Cohnella herbarum: one gene and its partner. The protein of the gene in region 1 binds, or shares a complex with, the protein of each later gene. Links are inferred from orthologs where the notes say so. Each region holds a gene or a part of one and is shown on either strand. Other genes may lie near its edges.

Region 1 (5,997 bases):
GAAGTCCGACCCAAAGGCGATATGTTCAGCCCCTCCTAGCGCGCATACATGTTCGACATGCCTAAGAACATCGCCTATTTTAACCGACTCTTCACCCGTCACAAACCAAGGAACGAACGTTAGCCCGATGATCCCCTGCGCGCCGATGATAGCCTGGATTTGCCGATCCGTTAGGTTACGAGGATTGTCTTTAATCGCGCGGACATTGGAATGAGACGCGAAAAAAGGGCGTTGCGCGCGCTCGGCCAGCTCCCAGAATCCCCGATCGGATAGATGGGACACATCTATCAGGATACCCAAAGATTCGCATTCCGTAACAAGCTGTCTCCCCGCTTTCGTGAATCCCGCTCCCCGAGGCTCCATTGCTCCGTCGCACGCCCAATTCGCATGATTCCACGTCGGTCCAAGCAGCCTTAAGCCTAATCGGTAGAGAAGACGCAGCGCCCATAGATTGCCTTGCAATCCTTCGGCCCCCTCCAAGGATAGCAGAACACCGATTTTCCCATCCTGCTCCGCCCGTTCGATATCCCCCGCTTTGCGAACGAGTTTTATTCCCCTTACGGTCAGAACCTCGCTCCAGAACAGTTCCGCAGCATGAAACAACGATTCCGGATCGCTCGGAATCGTGTCGGGCAAGTAAATGGCAAACACTTGAAGACCAATGCCCCCTTGCCTTAATCGTTCCGGAGTGGCATCGAAAACGCCGACATCGGTAGCGCTCCCCCATTTGGAGCCTGGGTTTTCAAGCATCTTGCAAAGCACGTCTACGTGCAAATCGGCCACTCTCATCTTATGTCCCCCTCTGCGCAACTGGCCCCACTATGCCTGAACGGCACAAAAAAACCTGCTACATCGATGTAATCGAGACGTAACGTGAGTCACGCGGCTACGATTATCACCCAGGAACAGGTCGACATCTTACCCTACTGTTGTTTACCTTGGTTCGACAATAAGCTTTATTGCCGTCCGGTCTTCTCCATCGATCACAATATCCGTAAAAGCCGGGATGCAAATCAGGTCTACCCCGCTCGGTGCCACGAATCCGCGGGCGATTGCGACCGCTTTAACCGCTTGATTGAGCGCCCCAGCGCCAATAGCTTGCAGTTCGGCGGCCCCGCGTTCGCGGAGTACGCCTGCCAGTGCGCCTGCTACGGAATTTGGATTGGACTTTGCGGAAACCTTTAATACTTCCATGACCAGTTCCTCCTCTTATGACAACCCGCTTATTTCATCGGTTGCATCGGGAATTATTCGGAAATCAAAGGATGGGCCCACTAAGGCATACTTATTCGGTAACCCGGACGATAATTCCTTCTTTTCCAAAGAGGTTTGGCCATGAAAGCTTGTAAACCTTCGCAATATTTTTATACGGCGATCCAAGAATCCTCGTCCACCGAAATATTTTGTACCTTTACCGCTTTACCTGTCGCTTCGTCAATGTCGACGAACACGCCGTTTAACGTCCATTTTCCTTCGGCTACGGTGAATCTTGCGGGCATTCCCGTGATGAACCGGCGAACGACCGTCTCTTTGTCCATGCCCAGAACGCCATCGCGCGGCCCGGTCATCCCCGCATCCGTCAGATAAGCCGTACCTTCCGGCAAAATGCGGGCATCGTTCGTCTGAACATGCGTGTGCGTGCCAACGACCAATGAAGCGTATCCGTCCAAATGCCATCCCATCGCGATTTTCTCGCTTGTCGCCTCCGCGTGGAAATCGACGAGAATGCACTTCGTATGCCTGCGCAGCTCTTCGATTTCTTCTTCCGCCGTCCGGAACGGACATTCCGCAGGGGGCAAGAACGTGCGGCCGATCAGGTTAACGACGCCTAGCTCCTTGCCGTTCCCCCTTACGATCATGCTTCCTCGCCCTGGCGTGCCATGCGGCAAATTCGAGGGCCGAATCATCCTGGCTTCATCGTCGATGAAGTCGAAGATTTCCCGGTTATCCCACGTATGGTTACCCATCGTAATGCCGTGTACGCCCCATTCGAACAGCTCCCGGGTAATCGCGGCATTTATTCCGCGCCCTCCGGCCGCATTTTCCCCGTTGGCGATAATGATGTGAGGATTATATTTGTCTTTGATCCATGGAAGCAACCGTTTGACCGTGTCTCTTCCGATATTACCTACGATATCTCCGATAAAAACGACCTTCATCCGCTTCAACTCGCTTTCCGTACCAGTAAAACGACTTCGCCGTCCGTAGACGGCGGCATACGTTTGTATCGAAAACTTATACTTTCTATGCGTACAAGCATTAACGTCTTCCAACGCCACTTAGGTAGGGTGCGGAAACGTTTATGTCGGTGACGATTCAGAAATGGATAGCGAAATTTTTACATTCTGAATCGTTATACAAAGGGAAAAGTGGCTGCATGTTGCCGCAGCCACTTTTCAGCCTTCCCTGCATTCCGTAATTTATTTGGCGTACTCAACCGCGCGGGTTTCACGAATAACGGTAACCTTGATGTGACCTGGATAGTCCAGCTCGCCCTCGATTTTCTTCGTAATATCCCGAGCTAAGCGGAACGCTTCGGTGTCGTCGATCTTCTCCGGCTGAACCATGACGCGAACCTCGCGTCCGGCTTGAATCGCGTACGATTTCTCGACGCCTTCGAACGATTCGGAGATCGCCTCCAGCTTCTCGAGCCGGCGGATGTAGGTCTCCAACGTTTCGCGGCGAGCTCCCGGACGTGCAGCGCTAAGCGCATCTGCCGCTCCGACGAGCATAGCGATAACCGATGTGGCTTCCACGTCGCCGTGATGGGACGCGATACTGTTGATAACAACAGGATGTTCCTTGTATTTCTTGCCCAATTCCACGCCGATCTCGACATGCGAGCCTTCCACTTCGTGGTCGAGCGCTTTGCCGATATCATGAAGCAAGCCGGCGCGTTTCGCAAGCGTGATGTCTTCTCCCAACTCCCCGGCCATAAGACCGGTTAGATAGGCGACTTCCATCGAATGCTTCAACACGTTCTGGCCGTAGCTCGTCCGGAATTTCAGACGACCTAGGATTTTGATCAAATCCGGATGTAAGCCGTGCACGCCAACTTCGAAAGTAGCTTGCTCGCCGTACTCGCGAATTCTCTCATCGACTTCCTTACGGGACTTCTCCACCATTTCCTCGATCCGAGCCGGGTGAATCCGTCCATCCGCAACTAATTTCTCTAGAGAGGTCCGTGCAATCTCGCGGCGAATCGGGTCAAAGCCCGACAGAATAACCGCTTCCGGCGTATCGTCGATAATGAGATCAATACCCGTTAACGTCTCAAGAGCACGGATATTACGTCCTTCACGACCAATGATGCGACCTTTCATCTCTTCGTTAGGCAACGTTACGACGGATACCGTCGTTTCCGCCACGTGATCCGCGGCGCAACGTTGAATGGCGAGGGAGATGATATCGCGAGCCTTCTTGTCGCCTTCTTCTTTCGCTTGATGCTCGATTTCCTTGATCATCTGCGCCGTCTCGTGACGCACTTCTTGTTCCACGTTCGACAGAATCATCTGTTTGGCATCTTCCGTCGACAGGTTCGAAATGCGCTCCAATTCGTTCATCTGCTGCTTATGCAGAGATTCGATCTGATCCTGTACCTCTTCGATCCGTTTCTCTTTGTTGGCGACTTGCTCCTCTTTCCGTTCCAACGCTTCTAGCTTACGATCCAGCGACTCTTCTTTTTGCAACAGCCGCCTTTCCAGGCGTTGAATTTCGTTGCGGCGTTCGCGAATATCGCGTTCCGCTTCGTTACGGAGCTTATGCACCTCGTCTTTGGCTTCCAGCACCGTTTCTTTACGTACGGCTTCCGATTCTTTCTTGGCAGCTTCAACAATCTGAATGGCAGCCGCTTCGGCACTAGAGATTTTGGCTTCCGCAATGGATTTGCGTGCGACATAACCGATCCCAAAGCAAAGGACGCCAACAACGAGAACGATCAAGACCCAGACCCATGGCATCATGGTCTTTCACCTCCTCGTTGCATCACCAAGGCAACCGCTTGGGGACACTTATTCAATTGATTTTCCGGTTTCCAAACCGTCTGATTACATGTGAACATTGCATAAAGGGTCGAAATAACACGTTCTGAATCGCTTTTTGGAAGGAAAAAACGTTCAGTTGGGAAGATGGAATACAAAATCATTTTATCTTTTGCTAAATTAGATTGTCAAGCAAGGTTCGCACGTATCTTTCGATCCCGAATCCGCGCATTCCATTAATCTTCCATATATTCCGATCCGTCGTTGTAGTCTTCGCCGAACTCGGCATCCGAATCGGACTCTCCCGATTCCGCTGAGGCTTGCTGTACCGCGGTTCTAACGACTCCCGACGGGAATCCTCGGCGCATCAGCATCGACATCAGCTTCATCTTGCGCTCCCTGTCATTTCCTTTGACGCTCGGCCACTTTTTACGCGCCAACGCCAACGCCGAATCCAGCTCGATCTGCCCGTCCAACTCTCCGATCGCTTGGTTGACATCTTCCCGTCCGACGCCCCTCTGCAGCAACTCCTGCCTGATCAGCATCCGTCCCTTGCGCTGTCCGACCGCACGCTGCTCCGTGAAGCGTTTCGCATACGAGCTGTCATCTATCATCCTGCTCGCCCGTAAACGCTCTAAACATGCCGCTACGACCTCTGGGACGTATCCCTTGAGCTTTAACGCCTTGGACAACTCGGCAGTCGTCCGCGCTTTGCGTTCCAGCATCAGCAGCGCCGATCGATAAGCGTCTTCCTTCTGCTCGTCCTGCCTTAGCGTCTCATAATCCGCGGCCGACAACCGGCGACCCTTTAACAACCGCCAACTGACTAGCGTATCCTCGTGTACGGTAAGCAACGATTCGCTTTCCCCTCGTGAGGACTGAGCCCCGGCAATGAGCGCGTCCACCTCTTCGTTCCAGTCGACGGACAACTGCATCGGTTCACTCTCATGCTGAATGCCTAACCTAGCGTCATCCTCAGCGCTCGACCCATCCAATTCCAGCTTAACCGACACCCAATACATATGAGGTTTCTTCGGATGCGACTCGATCCCAACGACAACCGCTCCTAATACCGGTAATTTCAGCGGATTCCCCGCATCCTCGTCCGAGGATTCGTTTCTAGCGTTATTTCCGAACCGTTTCGTTCCACCGCTTCGATAATTCGAACCGGCATACTTTCCGGTTTTACGATTATTAGATCCGCCGAATGTTCCACTGTTACGATTATTCGATCCGATTTCCGTGTCGCTGTTGCGATTATAAGTTCCAGCGGATGTTCCACTGTTACGGCTGTTCGATCCGATATCGGTGTCGCCGTTACGATTATTCGAATCGGTACGACCCGCTCCGCTCTTTTTATCGCTAACCTCATGCTCATCGTTTCTACCCGTTCTTCCCGATCCGTACATCTCCGCCCATTCTCCTCTCCGCAAAAACACAAAGAACGGCAATATATGCCGCCTTCTGTGTTAAGCCTATATTCGTCTAGCTAGCCAGCTAGCCAGTAAAGCTACTGGCTAGCTCCTATCCGTCTAATCGTTCAGTCCGCCCGTTAATCGAACGATATGCATTTATGCGTCTTCACCGAATTCTGTGTCGTCTTCCTCATCGGCAGAGACCGCAGCAGAGCTGGCTGCGGCAGCAGTTAACGATGAAGAGAGCAACGCTTCCCGAATTTGTTTCTCGATTTTATCGGAAACCTCAGGGTTGTCCTTTAAGTATTGCTTCGCATTCTCGCGCCCTTGGCCGAGACGTTCGCTATTGTAAGAGAACCATGCGCCGCTCTTCTGGATAATGTCCTGCTCAGCACCGATATCGATAATGCTTCCGACCTTCGAAATTCCTTCGCCGTACATGATGTCGACGTCAGCTTGCTTGAACGGAGGCGCAACTTTGTTCTTCACGACCTTGATCTTCGTGCGGTTACCGACTACGTCGTTCCCTTGTTTGATCGCTTCGACGCGACGAACGTCCAACCGAACGCTGGCATAGAACTTCAAAGCGCGACCGCCTGGAG
Region 2 (4,949 bases), 1.9 Mb from region 1 along the record:
ATAATGTCATTTCTCCTGTGGCTCGTTTTTTTTGAGTAAAGCCTTAGCGGTAATTTGATCCGTCACCAGGGTGTTTGCATATCGGCCTCGCAGAGCTCCGAAGATCGCGTTGACTTTGGAAGGGCCTCCGGCTACGAGAATCGAATGCTCCTTGGATCGTAGATCTGCCAACTCGATTCCGACCGTCCGCTCATCTAGACTTTGCAAACAGATTTCGCCATTGCAATCGAAATACCTCGAACAAATATCGCCGACGGCTTTCGTCTTGATGTCTTCAAGCTCGTCATCGCGCAAATAATTCGAGTTGATCAGCACGGAATCCGGAGTCGGCGAGCCCGCCGTGAAGACCGCGATGTTCGCGTTTTTCCCCATATCCATTACTCTTCGAATATGTCGATCGGTCAACATGGACTGCTTTACGAGAATATGATCTACGATTGCCGGCAAATACATGAAATAAGGCGTTACGTTAAAGGCCTTGCCGAACAAATGAACGATTTCCGACGGGGAAATATGCACATCGGCATCGCTAACGCCGCCGTTCAATTGAACGACGAAAGAATTGCTTAAGGACTTCTCCTTCAGTTGCAAGGCTACCTGATACATCGTCGAGCCCCATGACGCTCCGATCGTGTCCCCGTCTTTGGCCAGTTCGGTAACATAGGATGCCGCGGCTTGCCCGATGTACTTCTTTACTACGATCTCGTCGTAAGTCGGCGTAAAGGCAACGACCACGTTCTTTAACCGGAATCGCTCTTTAAGCAAACTTCGCAGAACTTCGACGTCTTCCGTCGGATCCTTGATCTCGATCGTAACGATGCCTTCGGTCTTCGCTTGCTGTAGCAGCCTGGATACCGTGGGTCTGGAGACGCCGAGCGCATCCGCGATTTCATTCTGGCTGTAATCCAACTGGTAATACAGCTTCGCCGCTTCGATTATTTTTTTGATTTTGTCGTTATCCAACAAAAGTCACACCATTCGACATGCAGTTTTTTTGAAATTTTGTTCACTTAAAATGAAATTATGTTCTCTACTCGTTATTATAATGGATAATAGCTTTCCGCGCTAGGACAAATTACATACAAAAGCTGACGCCATCTATTCGACGTCAGCTTCTCTCACACTTTCGATTCGCTTATGATTCAATAACGTAAGCCGTACCTTTATTCGCTCTCTTTTTCTCGATTAGAGCGATCTCGAGAATAACCGGAGGAACGACAAAATATTTCGACAAATGCATTTCGGCTTCGTTCATGACCTGTTCGTCGTTGTCTCCCATGACGACCAGTACGACGTTCTTATTCTCTAATTGTACTTCTAATTTATATAGAAACATGAATTCACCGCGTTCTGATTATTGGGATAACCGCAAGGCAAGGTTGTATAGATCCAGATTAAACGATTTCTTAGTGGACACGACCTTCTCGATATCGGTGGCCACGAACTCTCCCTTGATGATCCCGATCCCTTTGCCCGAGTCGCCCTCCAGCAGACGTTGAACCGCGAAGTCCGCGAGCTGGCTCGCGAGAATCCGGTCATTGTGAGTCGGAGATCCCCCGCGCTGGATGTGACCGAGTACGGTTACGCGCGGTTCGATGCCGCTATACTCCGTTATATTCCTAGCTACTTCATCGCCGGAACAAACCCCTTCGGCAACTACGACGATTCCGTGACGTTTGCCTTTCTGGAAGTTATCCTTCATCCGCAAAGAAATATCTTTAATATCGAAAGGTACTTCCGGCACGAGAATCGCTTCCGCTCCGCTGGCTAAGCCTGCGTACAAGGCGATATCGCCGCAATGGCGTCCCATAACCTCGACGACCGAAGATCTTTCGTGAGAAGTCATCGTATCGCGCAGTTTATTGATCGCGTCAACGACGATGCTGACCGCCGTATCGAATCCGATCGTGAAATCGGTGAAAGGAATATCGTTATCGATCGTCCCCGGCAGTCCCATCGTCTTGATTCCCAATCTACTTAATTTGTTAGCCCCATGATAAGAACCGTCTCCCCCGATAACGACAAGGCCGTCGATGCCTTGCTCGCGAAGAACGTCGGCACCGCGCTGCTGGCCTTCCGGAGTCATGAACTCCTTGCAGCGGGCGGTTTGGAGAATCGTGCCTCCGCGTTGGATAATATCGCCCACGCTTCGCAAATCCATCGGTCTAAGATCCTGGTTCAATAAACCTTGGTAACCCCGTTGCACGCCATATACTTCCAAGCCGCGGAATAACGCGCTTCTTACGACAGCCCGAACCGCCGCGTTCATTCCCTGGGAATCTCCGCCGCTTGTTAATACGGCAATCTTTTTTACAGCACTCATTACGCAATTCCTCCCAAATGTCTCTATCGTATTACATGGCTTTCCTTATCCAATGGCTATTCAGCCAGAAAAACAACCTAGACCAAGGGCTTCCCTTCATAAGAAGCTTGGCGGTATCGCGAACGTCCCGTTGATCCTTGACTTTAGGATCGGACAAATACAACGCGACCAGACCTTCTACGATCATCCGGTGGAAATAGCCGAACGGAAGCTCGTCCGCGGACTTTCTGGCCGCGTTTACGATTTGCTTCATTCGTTCGTTTAGCATCCGCTGGTCATCGTAATAGCAGCAGAAATTCAAATCTCCGCCCACCCTGTCTTCCGCCTGATCGATCAAATAATCGAGCATAATATGCAATCCGCAAATGGACGGAAAATAGTGGTTTCTGATCGAAGCGGCTTGTTCCGCTTCGAGCTTGGGATCGCTTGCGGCGAGGAACAGCATGAACATTCCAAGCGTCGATCCGGTCGCCGCCGCGAATTCATTCCACATCAGTTGCGGATAGCGGGAAGCGTGCTCGTCCCACCAACTTAACAACGCAGGCTCGCGGTCCGCATGGGCAATATGCTTGTATACCTGCAAATCTCCGTACAGCTTTACCAGCTCTACGACATGCTCCCGCACCAGATGATAGGAAGGCAACGCCGCGATAGACGTTCTGCATTGCTCGACCAGCGCGGCCAAATAACCGCTATCGTCCTGTTCTTCTCGCAAGGCATAATAATTAGACACCGGAGACCCCGGCGATACCGCGTCGATCATGCTTTGATGCAGTAGGCGAAAGTCGTTCGGATCTAAGGAGGTGCTTCGGTCGCATAAATTATCCAAGTAATCGCTGATGGTTTGCAGAGCGACGATCAGCGGAATCAACACGTGTCTTTGCTCGAGATTGGCGGCCGCATAGACTCCGCCTCCCTCGCAATGAAACTGCTTGGCGTTCATGCTGTCCAACGCTTGCTTGCGAAGCTCCAGATCCGCGATCCCATCCGCTCTTGCTCGCCATCGGCCCAATTCGGCGCGAACTTCCGGCAGCACGTATTTATACACTCTTTTCATCAACGAAATCGGCCCGCTTGGGGCACGACCCGCCAATAGGGGCTGGGTTTTCATATCAAGGGTCCTCCGCTTTGCTCTATCCGATATGCATTTTCGATTCGTCGTCTAATTCCTGCTGGGTACGGAACCATATGTTCAGGTCGTTGATTCGGCTGGCTAGATCGGCGATTTCTCCGTTGATCGTACAGGATCGCACAAAGTCGTCTTCCTCGAACAGTTGCTGCTGCTTGATTCTAATCTTGGCTTCGAATCGCATGATATGATCCGGTATGCCTCCGCGAATCATTTCCCATCTGGACAAGATCGCGGACTGTTGCTCATGGTCCAGATCGTCCCAATCCTTATCCAAACAAGGAACGGAAATCCCGTGCCGTTCGCTAAATTCGAATTGTCTATCGAGCCATAGCTCGGATATCCGCATGGTTACCACCCGTTTTCCTCAAGAGCCTAGCAAAATCATCATCACTTTAATTTATCATTTCAGACCGACGAAATCCAGCTTTATCGTCTGAATTCCTTTCCCGAAAACAATCGATTATCTGATATAATACAAGCTATCTAGTGGAACGGACAACGCCATATCATCTAGAAGGAGCTTACTTATGTCGCAAGATAACGGGCCGGTCTCGCTGAGACGGCTTTTCCTGTTTTTCATCCCTATGGGCATTTCAGTCCTCCTAATCAACTTAAGCCACGTCATCATTAACGGAACGTTAGCCAGATCCAGCAATCCCGAGATTATATTGGCCGGTTACGCGCTCGCAATGAGTTTACTGGGCGTAACGGAGAAACCTGCCGTGCTGTTCCGCCAAACTTGTTCCGCCTTAGTCAGGGATCGCACCTCGTTCCGTGCAGTCAGGAGCGTTAGTTTCTACGTATTCGGATCTTCGGTCCTCTTCGGAGGCCTCGTATCTTATACGCCTGTAGGCCACTGGATATTCGGCGCCGCGTACGGCGCGGACGCCATCGTTGAACGAGAAGCGATTCATGCTTTCGCCGCCCTAATGTTCTTATCCGTCTTTTCCGGTATTCGTTGCTTGTATCAAGGGGTTATCATTTACAAAATGAGAACCCGCTGGCTGACGATCGCGATGATCTTTCGCTTAGCCGGCATGTTTTTGTTATCCCAGTATTTCCTTCACATAGGCGTCACTAGCGCTTTGCAAGGTACGATCATTTTCGTGTTCGGGATGATGATCGAAGCCTCGATCAGTTGGTGGGAATCGAGCAGACTGCTCAAAGATATGCCTTTGAAGGATGAAAATTGCGAGATTACGAAGCCTAAACAAGTTATGTCTTTCTATAACCCGTTGCTATACTCCTCGCTCATCGTCGTCTGGCTGCTCCCCATCCTGAACGCGCTCCTCGGATCGACCGAGAGGGGTACGCTTGCGGTGGCCTCGTTCGCCGTAGCCGGCAGTTTAATGAACTTGGTCTTAGGTTTCTTTACCTATTTCCACCAAATCGCCTTGCTGTTCGTCAGATCGAATCCGGCTATCGTCCGTAAATTCACGTTGATGCTGGGATTCATTCCTCCGTTGCTGATGCTTCTATTGGCATTCACGCCGA

Evidence for each region. The genes of interacting proteins can lie anywhere in the genome.
Region 2: rny (region 1) and pfkA share a complex: the UniProt entries of both Bacillus subtilis proteins name them as parts of the possible RNA degradosome complex. The link is inferred for Cohnella herbarum from one-to-one orthologs.

The regions. Positions count from the first base shown.
Region 1 is NZ_CP051680.1:2,018,694-2,024,690, forward strand. The notes cover bases 1,692-4,556. They hold rny (ribonuclease Y), read right to left. Parts: upstream 3,963-4,556; coding sequence 2,421-3,962; downstream 1,692-2,420. Other genes in these bases: HH215_RS09035 (TIGR00282 family metallophosphoesterase), read right to left, coding at 1,692-2,159; HH215_RS09045 (regulatory protein RecX), read right to left, coding at 4,217-4,556. Also shown: HH215_RS09025 (dipeptidase), read right to left, coding at 1-789; stage V sporulation protein SpoVS, read right to left, coding at 934-1,194; more of HH215_RS09035, read right to left, coding at 1,365-1,691; more of HH215_RS09045, read right to left, coding at 4,557-5,389; recombinase RecA, read right to left, coding at 5,552-5,997. UniProt on the Bacillus subtilis protein: Endoribonuclease that initiates mRNA decay. Initiates the decay of all SAM-dependent riboswitches, such as yitJ riboswitch. Involved in processing of the gapA operon mRNA, it cleaves between cggR and gapA.
Region 2 is NZ_CP051680.1:149,947-154,895, reverse strand. What follows is about bases 340-3,325. They hold pfkA (6-phosphofructokinase), read right to left. Parts: upstream 2,324-3,325; coding sequence 1,355-2,323; downstream 340-1,354. Other genes in these bases: HH215_RS00705 (tetraprenyl-beta-curcumene synthase family protein), read right to left, coding at 2,355-3,325; HH215_RS00715 (DUF3906 family protein), read right to left, coding at 1,136-1,336; deoR (DNA-binding transcriptional repressor DeoR), read right to left, coding at 340-963. Also shown: deoC (deoxyribose-phosphate aldolase), read right to left, coding at 1-2; more of deoR, read right to left, coding at 7-339; more of HH215_RS00705, read right to left, coding at 3,326-3,434; HH215_RS00700 (hypothetical protein), read right to left, coding at 3,457-3,801; HH215_RS00695 (multi antimicrobial extrusion protein MatE), read left to right, coding at 3,983-4,949. UniProt on the Bacillus subtilis protein: Catalyzes the phosphorylation of D-fructose 6-phosphate to fructose 1,6-bisphosphate by ATP, the first committing step of glycolysis.